DNA from 2 places in the Modestobacter sp. VKM Ac-2979 genome. Region 1 is predicted to be linked to the other one. Evidence: riboswitches for the same ligand, from Rfam matches in the RefSeq annotation. Region 1 holds a riboswitch; the other holds the start of a gene.
What was found. Region 1 has a riboswitch for thiamine pyrophosphate ahead of O2W15_RS22545 (alcohol dehydrogenase catalytic domain-containing protein). Riboswitches for the same ligand answer to the same signal wherever they lie in the genome.

Region 1 (4,186 bases):
CAGGCCGGGCACCTGCACGCCCAGGCCGGCGTCCAGGGCGGCGATCCGGCCGATCGCCGGGTTCTCACCGCTGGGGCTGCAGTTGCCGAGGATGACGTCGTCGACCTCGCCCTCCCCCAGCCCGGTCCGCTCCACCAGACCCCGCAGCGCGGTGGCGGCGAGCTCGTTGGCGGACAGACCGGCGAAGACCCCGCCGAAGCGACCGACGGGAGTGCGGACCGGGGAACAGATGACGACGTCGTCCATGCCCTGACTCTGCCAGCTCCGCCCCGGCTCGGTGCAGTGGAGCCGACCACTGACCGGAAGCCGGCGTCGCCCGGAACGCCGACGACGCCCCTCCCGGCGGACCGGGAGGGGCGTCGTCGGAGCGGGTCAGTCGCGCGGCTTGGCCATCGCCTCGTGCGCGGAGGACTTGAGCGAGTCGGGGAGCAGCTTGTTCGCCGCGCCCTGCACCTTCGTCTTCAGCGAGGCGGCGAGCACCTTCTCCTCCCCGGCCATCAGCGCCTCGAAGCCCTGCGCGGCGACCTCGGCCGGGTCGTCCTTGGGGCCCTGGCCGATGGCGGTGTCGTCCAGGTCGGCCCGGGAGAAGAACTCGGTGTCCGTGGGGCCGGGCATCAGCGCGGTGATCGTGACGGCGGAGTCCTTGAGCTCCTGCTGCACGGCCTCGGTCAGCGACTGGACGAAGGACTTCGAGGCGTTGTAGACCGGCTGGTAGGCGCCGGGCATGGTCGCCGCGATCGAGGAGGTCACCAGCACCCGGCCCGCGTTGCGACCGGTCATCTGCACGAGCACCAGCTTCAACAGCGCGGCGGTGGAGACCACGTTGAGCTGCATGACCTCCAGGTCATCGGCCCAGTCGGTGTCGACGAACGCACCGCCGCGGCCGACGCCGGCGTTGAGCGCGGCGGCGTCCAGCGGGCGGCCGAGGCCCTGCACCCGGGTCCACAGCTGCTCGATCCCGTCGGGGGTCCGCAGGTCGGCCTGGACGGCGGTCACCTCGGCGCCCTCGGCGCGCAGCTTCGCGGCCGCCGTGTCGATCGTCGGGTCCTCGGCGTCGATCACCAGGTCGAAACCGTGCTGGGCGAACTGCTTGGCGAGCTCGTACCCGATCCCGCTGGAGGCACCGGTGACGAGGGCGAGGGGCTTGGTGTCGGTCATGCACCTCGCCCTACCCGCCCCCATGGCCGGGTTCACCCTCCGCGAGCGCCTTTCCGGCCGCGGGGGCTGGTGGCCGCACCCGGGGTCAGGGAGTGCGGCCGGACCGACCCTGGCACCCCCTCCTGACAGTTCCGTGTGCACCGGCTCAGACTCGGCCCATGACCGAGGACGCGAGGCCGGCCGGGGACGCCGGCGTGATCTGTTCGGCGAAGGGCTGCCGGGAGCCGGCGACCGTCGTCCTGGTGTGGAACAACCCGAAGGTGCACACCCCCGACCGGGAGAAGACCTGGACGGCGTGCGAGGCGCACCGCGAGCAGCTCTCCCACCACCTGGCGATCCGGTCGTTCCTGCGCCGCGTCGAGCCGGTTCCCCCGCTGCGGTAGCTTCAGCGGCGCACACGGGAGCCCGGGCGCGGGCTGAGAAGGCGGACGACCACCGCCGACCGTCCACACCTGATCCGGTTCATGCCGGCGGAGGGAGCTGCTCGATGCTCGCTGCTCGATTCCACGCACCCGGTCGACCCCTGGCCCTGGACGACGTCCCGGTGCCCGAACCCGCCCCCGACGAGGTGCGGGTGCGGGTGCACGCGGCCGGGGTCTGCGGCACCGAACTGCACTTCACCGACGGCCTGTACGCGCCGTCCCGGACGCCGATGACGCTGGGCCACGAGGCCGCCGGCACGGTCGACGCGGTCGGGTCGGCGGTCACCGGCTGGGCCGAGGGCGACCGGGTCGCCGTGTACTACTACCTCTTCTGCGGCAGCTGCCGCTGGTGCCTGCGCGGTCGGCAGAACCTGTGCCTGACCCCGCGCGGCGTGCTCGCCTTCGCCGCGGACGGCGCCTTCGCCGAGCAGCTGGTCGTGCCGGCGCACTGCCTGGTCCGGCTGCCCGACGAGCTGCCGTTCGAGGCTGCCGCACCGCTGTGCTGCGCCGGCACCACCGCGGTGCACGCGCTCACCGAGGCCGCGGTCGAGCCCGGTGACGTGGTCGTCGTGCTCGGCGCCGGCGGCGTGGGGCTGGCCGCGGTGCAGGAGGCCCGGCGACGCGGCGGCGTGGTCGTGGCCGTCAGCCGGGACGACGCCCGCAGGTCGGCTGCCCGGTCCGCCGGGGCGGTGGCCGCGGTCGCCCCCGCCGAACTCGCCGACACCGTGGCCCGGCTGTCCGGCGGGCAGGGCGCCGACGTCGTCGTGGAGCTCGCCGGCGTCACGGCGACGCTGGAGCTCGCGACGGCGGTGCTCGGTCGCCGCGGCCGGCTGGTGCTGGTCGGCTACAGCGCCGACGCCCTGACGGTGAGCCCGCTGGCGCTGGTGGTCGCCGAGCAACGGGTCATCGCCAGCGTGGGCAACACGCTGGCCGAGCTGGAGCAGGCGGTGGCCCTCGCCGCGGCCGGGCAGCTGGCGCCACCGGTGGCCGGCACGCTGCCGCTGACCCAGGTGAACGATGCGCTGGACCGGCTGCGCGCCGGGGACGTCGCAGGGCGGCTCGTGCTCATCCCCTGACGCCCCGCAGCGGCGTGCCGGGCCGCGTGTGAGGATCGGCGCTCGTGCGACATCGCAGCAAGGACGCCCCGCTCCCCCGCGAGGTCGGTGTCCTGGCGATCGTCGCCTTCGTCGTCGCCCTCGGCTTCGGCATCGTCGCCCCGGCGATCCCGCTGTTCGTCCGCGACTACGGGGTCGGCACCACCGCCGTCGGGTTCGCCGTCAGCGCGTTCGCCTTCTTCCGGTTCATCTCCGCCTTCGCCGGGGGCTCCCTGGTCGAGCGGATCGGCGAGCGCGCCGTGCTCGCCGCCGGGCTGGCGATCGTCGCGGTCGCCACCGCCGCGGCCGCCCTGGCCGGCAACTTCCCGCTCTTCGTCGCCCTGCGCGCCGCCGGCGGGATCGGCAGCGCGATGTTCACCGTGGCCGCCCTCTCGCTGCTGCTGCGGACGGCTCCGGCGGCCCAGCGCGGCCGGGCCGCGGCCACCTACCAGGGCGGCTTCATCCTCGGCGGCATCGCCGGCCCGGCGGTCGGCGGGTTCCTCGCCGAGGTCTCCCCGCGGCTGCCGTTCTTCGTCTACGGCGGCTTCCTGCTGGTCGCGGGGGTGGTCGCGCTGGTCCTGCTGCGCCCGGCCGCGCTGCCCCCGGTCGCCGGGGCGGCGGCCGACCCGGATCCCGCCGCCGACCCGGCCCCCGCCGCTGACCAGGTGCGCGGCGGCGGCCCGTCGGCCGTGGCCGTGCCCCCCGCGGGCGCCGACGGTGGCGGGCTGCGCGCGGCGCTGCGGTCCCGGGCCTACGTCGCGGCGCTGGTCGCCAACCTGGGCGTGGGCTGGGTGCTGTTCGGCGTCCGCAACTCCCTGGTGCCGCTGTACGTGACCGAGGAGCTGGGCAAGACGGTGGCCTGGGCCGGCGCCGGGCTGCTGGCCGGGTCGGTGGCGCAGGCGATCGGGCTGCTGCGGGCCGGCCGGCTGGCGGACAGCTGGGGCCGCCGTCCCTCGCTGCTGCTCGGTTCGGGGCTGGCCACCGCGGCGATCGCCGTCCTGGTGCTGCCGCCGACCACCGCGGCGTTCCTGCTCTCGATGGCCACCTTCGGGCTGGGCGCCTCACTGCTGGCCAGCGTGCCGGCCGCGGTGGTCGGCGACGTCAGCCCGGCTCGGGGCGGCCGGGTGGTGGCGGTGTTCCAGATGGTCGCCGACCTGGGCGCGGTGGCCGGGCCGCTGGTCGCCGGCTGGCTCACCGACGCCTTCTCCTACCAGGTCGCCTTCGCGGTCAGTGCCGCCGTCCTGGGTGCGGCGATGCTCGCTGCGCTGGCGATGCCGCGGGACCGTCCTGCCGGCTGAGCCGGCAGGCCGGTCAGAGCCAGGGCGCCAGCGTCGGCAGCGGACCGTCGGCCTGCAGCTCCTCCCCCGCACTGCGGCCGGTGACCCACGCCGCGACCGCCGGCAGCGGACCGGCGACGGCCAGGGTGCCGGTGCCCCACTCCCGGTCACCGGCGAACAGCGCGACGTCGGGCACGGAGTCGCGGCGGTCCCACATCCGGAAGACGTCGTCGAC
Region 2 (4,186 bases), on a different contig from region 1:
GCCGAGGTGCGTCCCGTCGGCGCCGACGGCGAGGGCGACGTCCACCCGGTCGTTGACGAGGCAGGTGGTGCCCGCCGGCCGGCAGAGCTCGACCACGGCCCGGGCGAACTCGTACAGCACCCGGTCGCTGCAGCCCTTCGCCCGCACCTGCACCACCGGCGCACCGGCGGCCACCGCGGCGGCGATCGCGGCCAGCGCGGCCGGTCCGCCGTCGGCGTCGGTGAGCACGTGCAGCCGGCCCAGCGGGGGGGTCATGCCCGTTGCCGCCCGCGGCGGGCGCCGAGCAGCGCGATCACCGCGGTGAGGGACGCCGCCACGGCCAGGCTGATCAGCGAGGCCGACCAGCCGTTGGCCGGGTCGATGCCCAGGTCGGTCTGGCGTGCGGTCCACCAGGCGGTCCAGCCGGCGCCGACGCCGGAGAAGAAGGTCGGCAGGGTCAGCTGGTAGGCGACGAACCCGGCCAGCCACGGCAGCAGGTAGACCAGCCGGGCCGGAGCGGTGTCCGAGGTGTCCCACCGGCCGGGGGCGCTCAGCGCGTAGGCGACCAGGAAGACGCCGATCAGCGGCACGAAGACCGCGCCGATCAGGAAGAGGAACGGCTCGTAGGCCACGATGTCGAAGCTCAGCGCGAGCAGGGTGGCGGTGGCACCGACGCCCAGCGCGAGCAGCCGGCGGTCCAGCCGGGCCACCACGTTCTGCGCCGACACGGCCGTGGAGTAGACGTTCGCGAACGCCTCGTCGAGCTCGACCGTGATGAGCACCAGCACCGCCAGCGCCCCCAGCGGCACGGCGAGCAGCGCGTCGATGACGTCCAGCCCCGAGCTGCCGTAGGCCGCCAGCGCCAGCACGCCGAGGCTGAACATCGCGACGGTGGCCAGGCCGTAGCCCAGGGCGGTGCTGGTCCCGGCGACCCGGCCGCTGCGCACGTGCCGGGTGTAGTCGGCAGCGAGGGGGAACCAGGAGATCGGCAGGGCGATCACGATGTCGGTCGCCGTCCAGAACGACGCGGCGCCGCCGCTGTCCAGCGCCGCCCGCGGCTCGGACAGCACCTCGACGAACAGGTAGGCGATCGCGGCCAGCGCGGCCCACACCGCGTAGCGGGACAGCACCTTGACCACGCCGAGGGGGCGCAGCGCCATGGCGGTGGCCAGTACGCCGGCGACCAGCACGAACGGCCAGCGAGGCGCGTCCAGCACCCGGGACGCGGCCTCGGCGATGATCACGATCTCGAAGGTGGCCCAGCCGATGCACTGCACCAGGTTCAGCGCGGTGGGCAGGTAGGACGCCCGCCGGCCGAGCAGGCCGCGCAGCAGCACCATCGCCGGCACCCCCTCGCGGGCGCCGGCCGCGGCGGCCAGCCCCAGCAGCGAGGCGCCGATCACCGCGCCGACGACGATCGCGCCGATCGTGACCGACAACGGCCGCCCGGGCAGGACGACGTAGACGGCGGCCACCGGCAGCAGCAGGCTGATGCCCAGGTTGCCCCACAGGCCCGCGGACTCGCGGAAGCCCAGCGTGCGGGCTGGTGGCTCGGTGAGGGTGAGGGGTGCGTCCGCCCCGGACGTGGTCGTGCCGACGGTTCCAGATGTGCTCATCACGGGCTCCCTACGCCGGCATTACCCGGTCAGGTTCCAGCGGTCGGCGGCGCGTCAGCCGCCCTCTCAGCCCGGTCCTCCGAGCTCCCGCACATGGCTCGACGCCATGACGGGGCCACCATAGCCACCTCGTAGAGTCCGCGCCGTGCCGGTCGCCGAGCTGCTGCAACGCCATCCCGAGATCTGGCGCGGGGCCACCGCGCACCCGTTCCTCACCGCGGTGCTCGACGGGTCGCTGCCCGCCGGCGCCTTCGACACCTGGCTGGTGCAGGACGCGCGCTTCGTCGCCGACCTGCTGCGCTTCCAGGCGCGGTTGCTGGCCCGCGCACCGCGGCCCGCGCAGGCGGTCCTGGCCGGGGGCCTGGTCGCGCTGGTCGAGGAGCTGGCCTGGTTCGAGGAGCAGGCGGCCGCCCGCGGCCTGGACCTCACCGCCCCCGCGCTGCCCGCCACCGCGGCCTACGCCGAGCTGCTGCAGCGACTGGACGCCGCCGAGGTGCCGGTCGCGCTGACGGCGCTGTGGACCATCGAGCGCACCTACCTCGACGCCTGGACCACCGCGCTGCCCGGGGCCCCGGCCTACCGGGAGTTCGTCGAGCACTGGACCGTGCCGGGCTTCGCCGGCTACGTCGCCGGCCTGGAGGCGGCGGCCGACGCTGTCGGCGGGGGCAGGGACGCGGTCTTCCTCGACGTCGTCGCCGCCGAGGTGGCCTTCTGGGACATGGCACTCGGGGACGGGGCACTCAGCGATCCGGCGGTGCAGGCGCCGTGAGCCTGGCCGCCGGGCTCTGGGCCGAGAACGCCGACCTCGCCGCCGTCGCGCTGGCGCACCCGTTCGTGCAGGGCATCGCCGACGGGAGCCTGCCGACCGACCGGTTCGCCGGCTACGTCGCCCAGGACGCGTTCTTCCTCGAGTCCTTCGCCCGCGCCTACGCCCTCGGCGCCGCGTACAGCCCTGACCGGGCCGGCCTGGACGTCTTCGTCGACCTGCTCGCCGGCGTCCGCGAGGAGCTGCGGCTGCACGAGGGCTACGCGGCGCGCTGGGGCATCGACCTGGCCGTGGTCGAGCCGCTGCCGGCCACGCTGGCCTACACCGAGTTCCTGCTCGCCACGGCGGCCCTGGGCGGGGGAGGGCTGACCTGCGCTGCCATGACGCCGTGCATGCGGCTGTACGCCCACCTCGGGCAGTCGCTGGCCGGCCGGCCCGCCACCCCGTACACCGAGTGGGTCACCACCTACGCCGACCCGGCCTTCGAGGAGCTGGCGGCCACGCTGGAGCGGCTGCTGGACGACACAGCGGCCGACACCCCCGCGGTGCGGCGCGCCTACCGCCGGGCCATGGAGCTGGAGATCGGCTTCTTCGACGCCGCGTGGCGCGGTGGTGCGGGGCCCGGCTGATGGTCCTGCTGGCCGCCGAGCAGCTGTCGGTCGGCTACGGCGACGAGCCGGTGTGCGCCCCGGTGACGGTGTCGGTCGCGCCCGGGACGGCGGTCGCGCTGGTCGGCCCGAACGGCGCGGGCAAGTCCACCGTGCTGCAGACGATGGTCGGCCTGCTGCCGCCGCTGACCGGGACGGTGCGCTTCGCCGGTGGCCCGGTCGACGAGCGGGACGCCGGTTTCCGCCGGGCGGTCGCCGGGGTGCTGGACGACGACGCGTTCTTCCCGTCACTGACCGGTGCGGAGCACCTGCTGCTCACCGCCCGCGCCCACGGGGTCACCGACGCCGAGGAGGTGGTCGAGGCGGAGCTGGTCTCCTTCGGGCTGACCGACCGGGCCGGCGCGCTGCCCTCGGCGCTCTCCTCCGGCCAGCGCCGGCGGCTGGCGCTGGCCGGGGCACTGGTGCGACCGGCCGACCTGCTGGTGCTCGACGAGCCGGAACGCCGCCTGGACACCGCGATGCGCCGGGCGCTGGCCGACCGGCTCGCGGCGCTGGTGGACGCCGGCGGCGCGGTGCTGTTCGCCAGCCACGACCCGACGTTCATCGGCACCCTCGCCGACCACGCCCTGGTCATCGGTGAGGACGAGTGCCCGGTGGTCGCGCCCGAGGACGCCGTCGCGGCGTTGCAGGAGGGCTGAGCCACGGCGGCGACGACCCCGCTGCAGGCGCGGCCGGCGGAGGAGTGGAGCGGCACCGCCGTCCGCCGGTACACCCGCCGGGCGACGGCCTCGCGGGCCGACACCAGCTGGCTGACCCGGGTCGGGGACGCCCTGTCCGGACTCACCTCCGCCGGGGTCTTCGTGGCGCTCTGCGGGGGCGCCGTCTCCAGCCTCCGCGAGCAGATCGCCGCCCGCCCGGCTGCCGATGCGGCGGTGCTCCCCGGTTCGCTGACCGCGGCGGCGGTCGCGCTGTCCCTGACCGCCGGGCTGACCGCGCTGTTCGCCCGGCTGGGACCGGTCAGCGCCACGCCTGCGGCCGTGGTGTGGTGGCTGCCCCTGCCCGCGGGGCGCCGCGGACTGCTCCGCGGCGAGCTGCGCCGGGCGGTCGGCCTGGCGGTGGCGGCGGCGCTGGTCGTCGGCGTCCCGGTGGTGCTGGCCTGGAGCCGGACACCGGTCGGCGTCCTCGCCGGGCTGGCGGGCGGTGCGCTGCTGGCGGTG

Region 2: it holds a riboswitch for thiamine pyrophosphate, as region 1 does, so the genes downstream of both, O2W15_RS05220 (purine-cytosine permease family protein) here and O2W15_RS22545 (alcohol dehydrogenase catalytic domain-containing protein) in region 1, are expected to answer to the same signal.

What each region holds. Positions count from the first base shown of each region.
Region 1 covers NZ_JAPVBO010000009.1:15,930-20,115, reverse strand. The annotation lists gene O2W15_RS22560 (acetyl-CoA C-acetyltransferase) at 1-246, opposite strand, end outside; gene O2W15_RS22555 (SDR family NAD(P)-dependent oxidoreductase) at 373-1,158, opposite strand; gene O2W15_RS22550 (hypothetical protein) at 1,317-1,541, shown strand; TPP riboswitch at 1,546-1,655, shown strand; gene O2W15_RS22545 (alcohol dehydrogenase catalytic domain-containing protein) at 1,646-2,656, shown strand; gene O2W15_RS22540 (MFS transporter) at 2,701-3,972, shown strand; gene O2W15_RS22535 (maleylpyruvate isomerase family mycothiol-dependent enzyme) at 3,986-4,186, opposite strand, start outside.
Region 2 covers NZ_JAPVBO010000002.1:138,475-142,660, reverse strand. The annotation lists gene thiE (thiamine phosphate synthase) at 1-255, opposite strand, end outside; gene O2W15_RS05220 (purine-cytosine permease family protein) at 252-1,595, opposite strand; TPP riboswitch at 1,586-1,696, opposite strand; gene O2W15_RS05215 (TenA family transcriptional regulator) at 1,741-2,364, shown strand; gene O2W15_RS05210 (TenA family protein) at 2,361-2,990, shown strand; gene O2W15_RS05205 (ABC transporter ATP-binding protein) at 2,990-3,667, shown strand; gene O2W15_RS05200 (DUF6297 family protein) at 3,830-4,186, shown strand, end outside.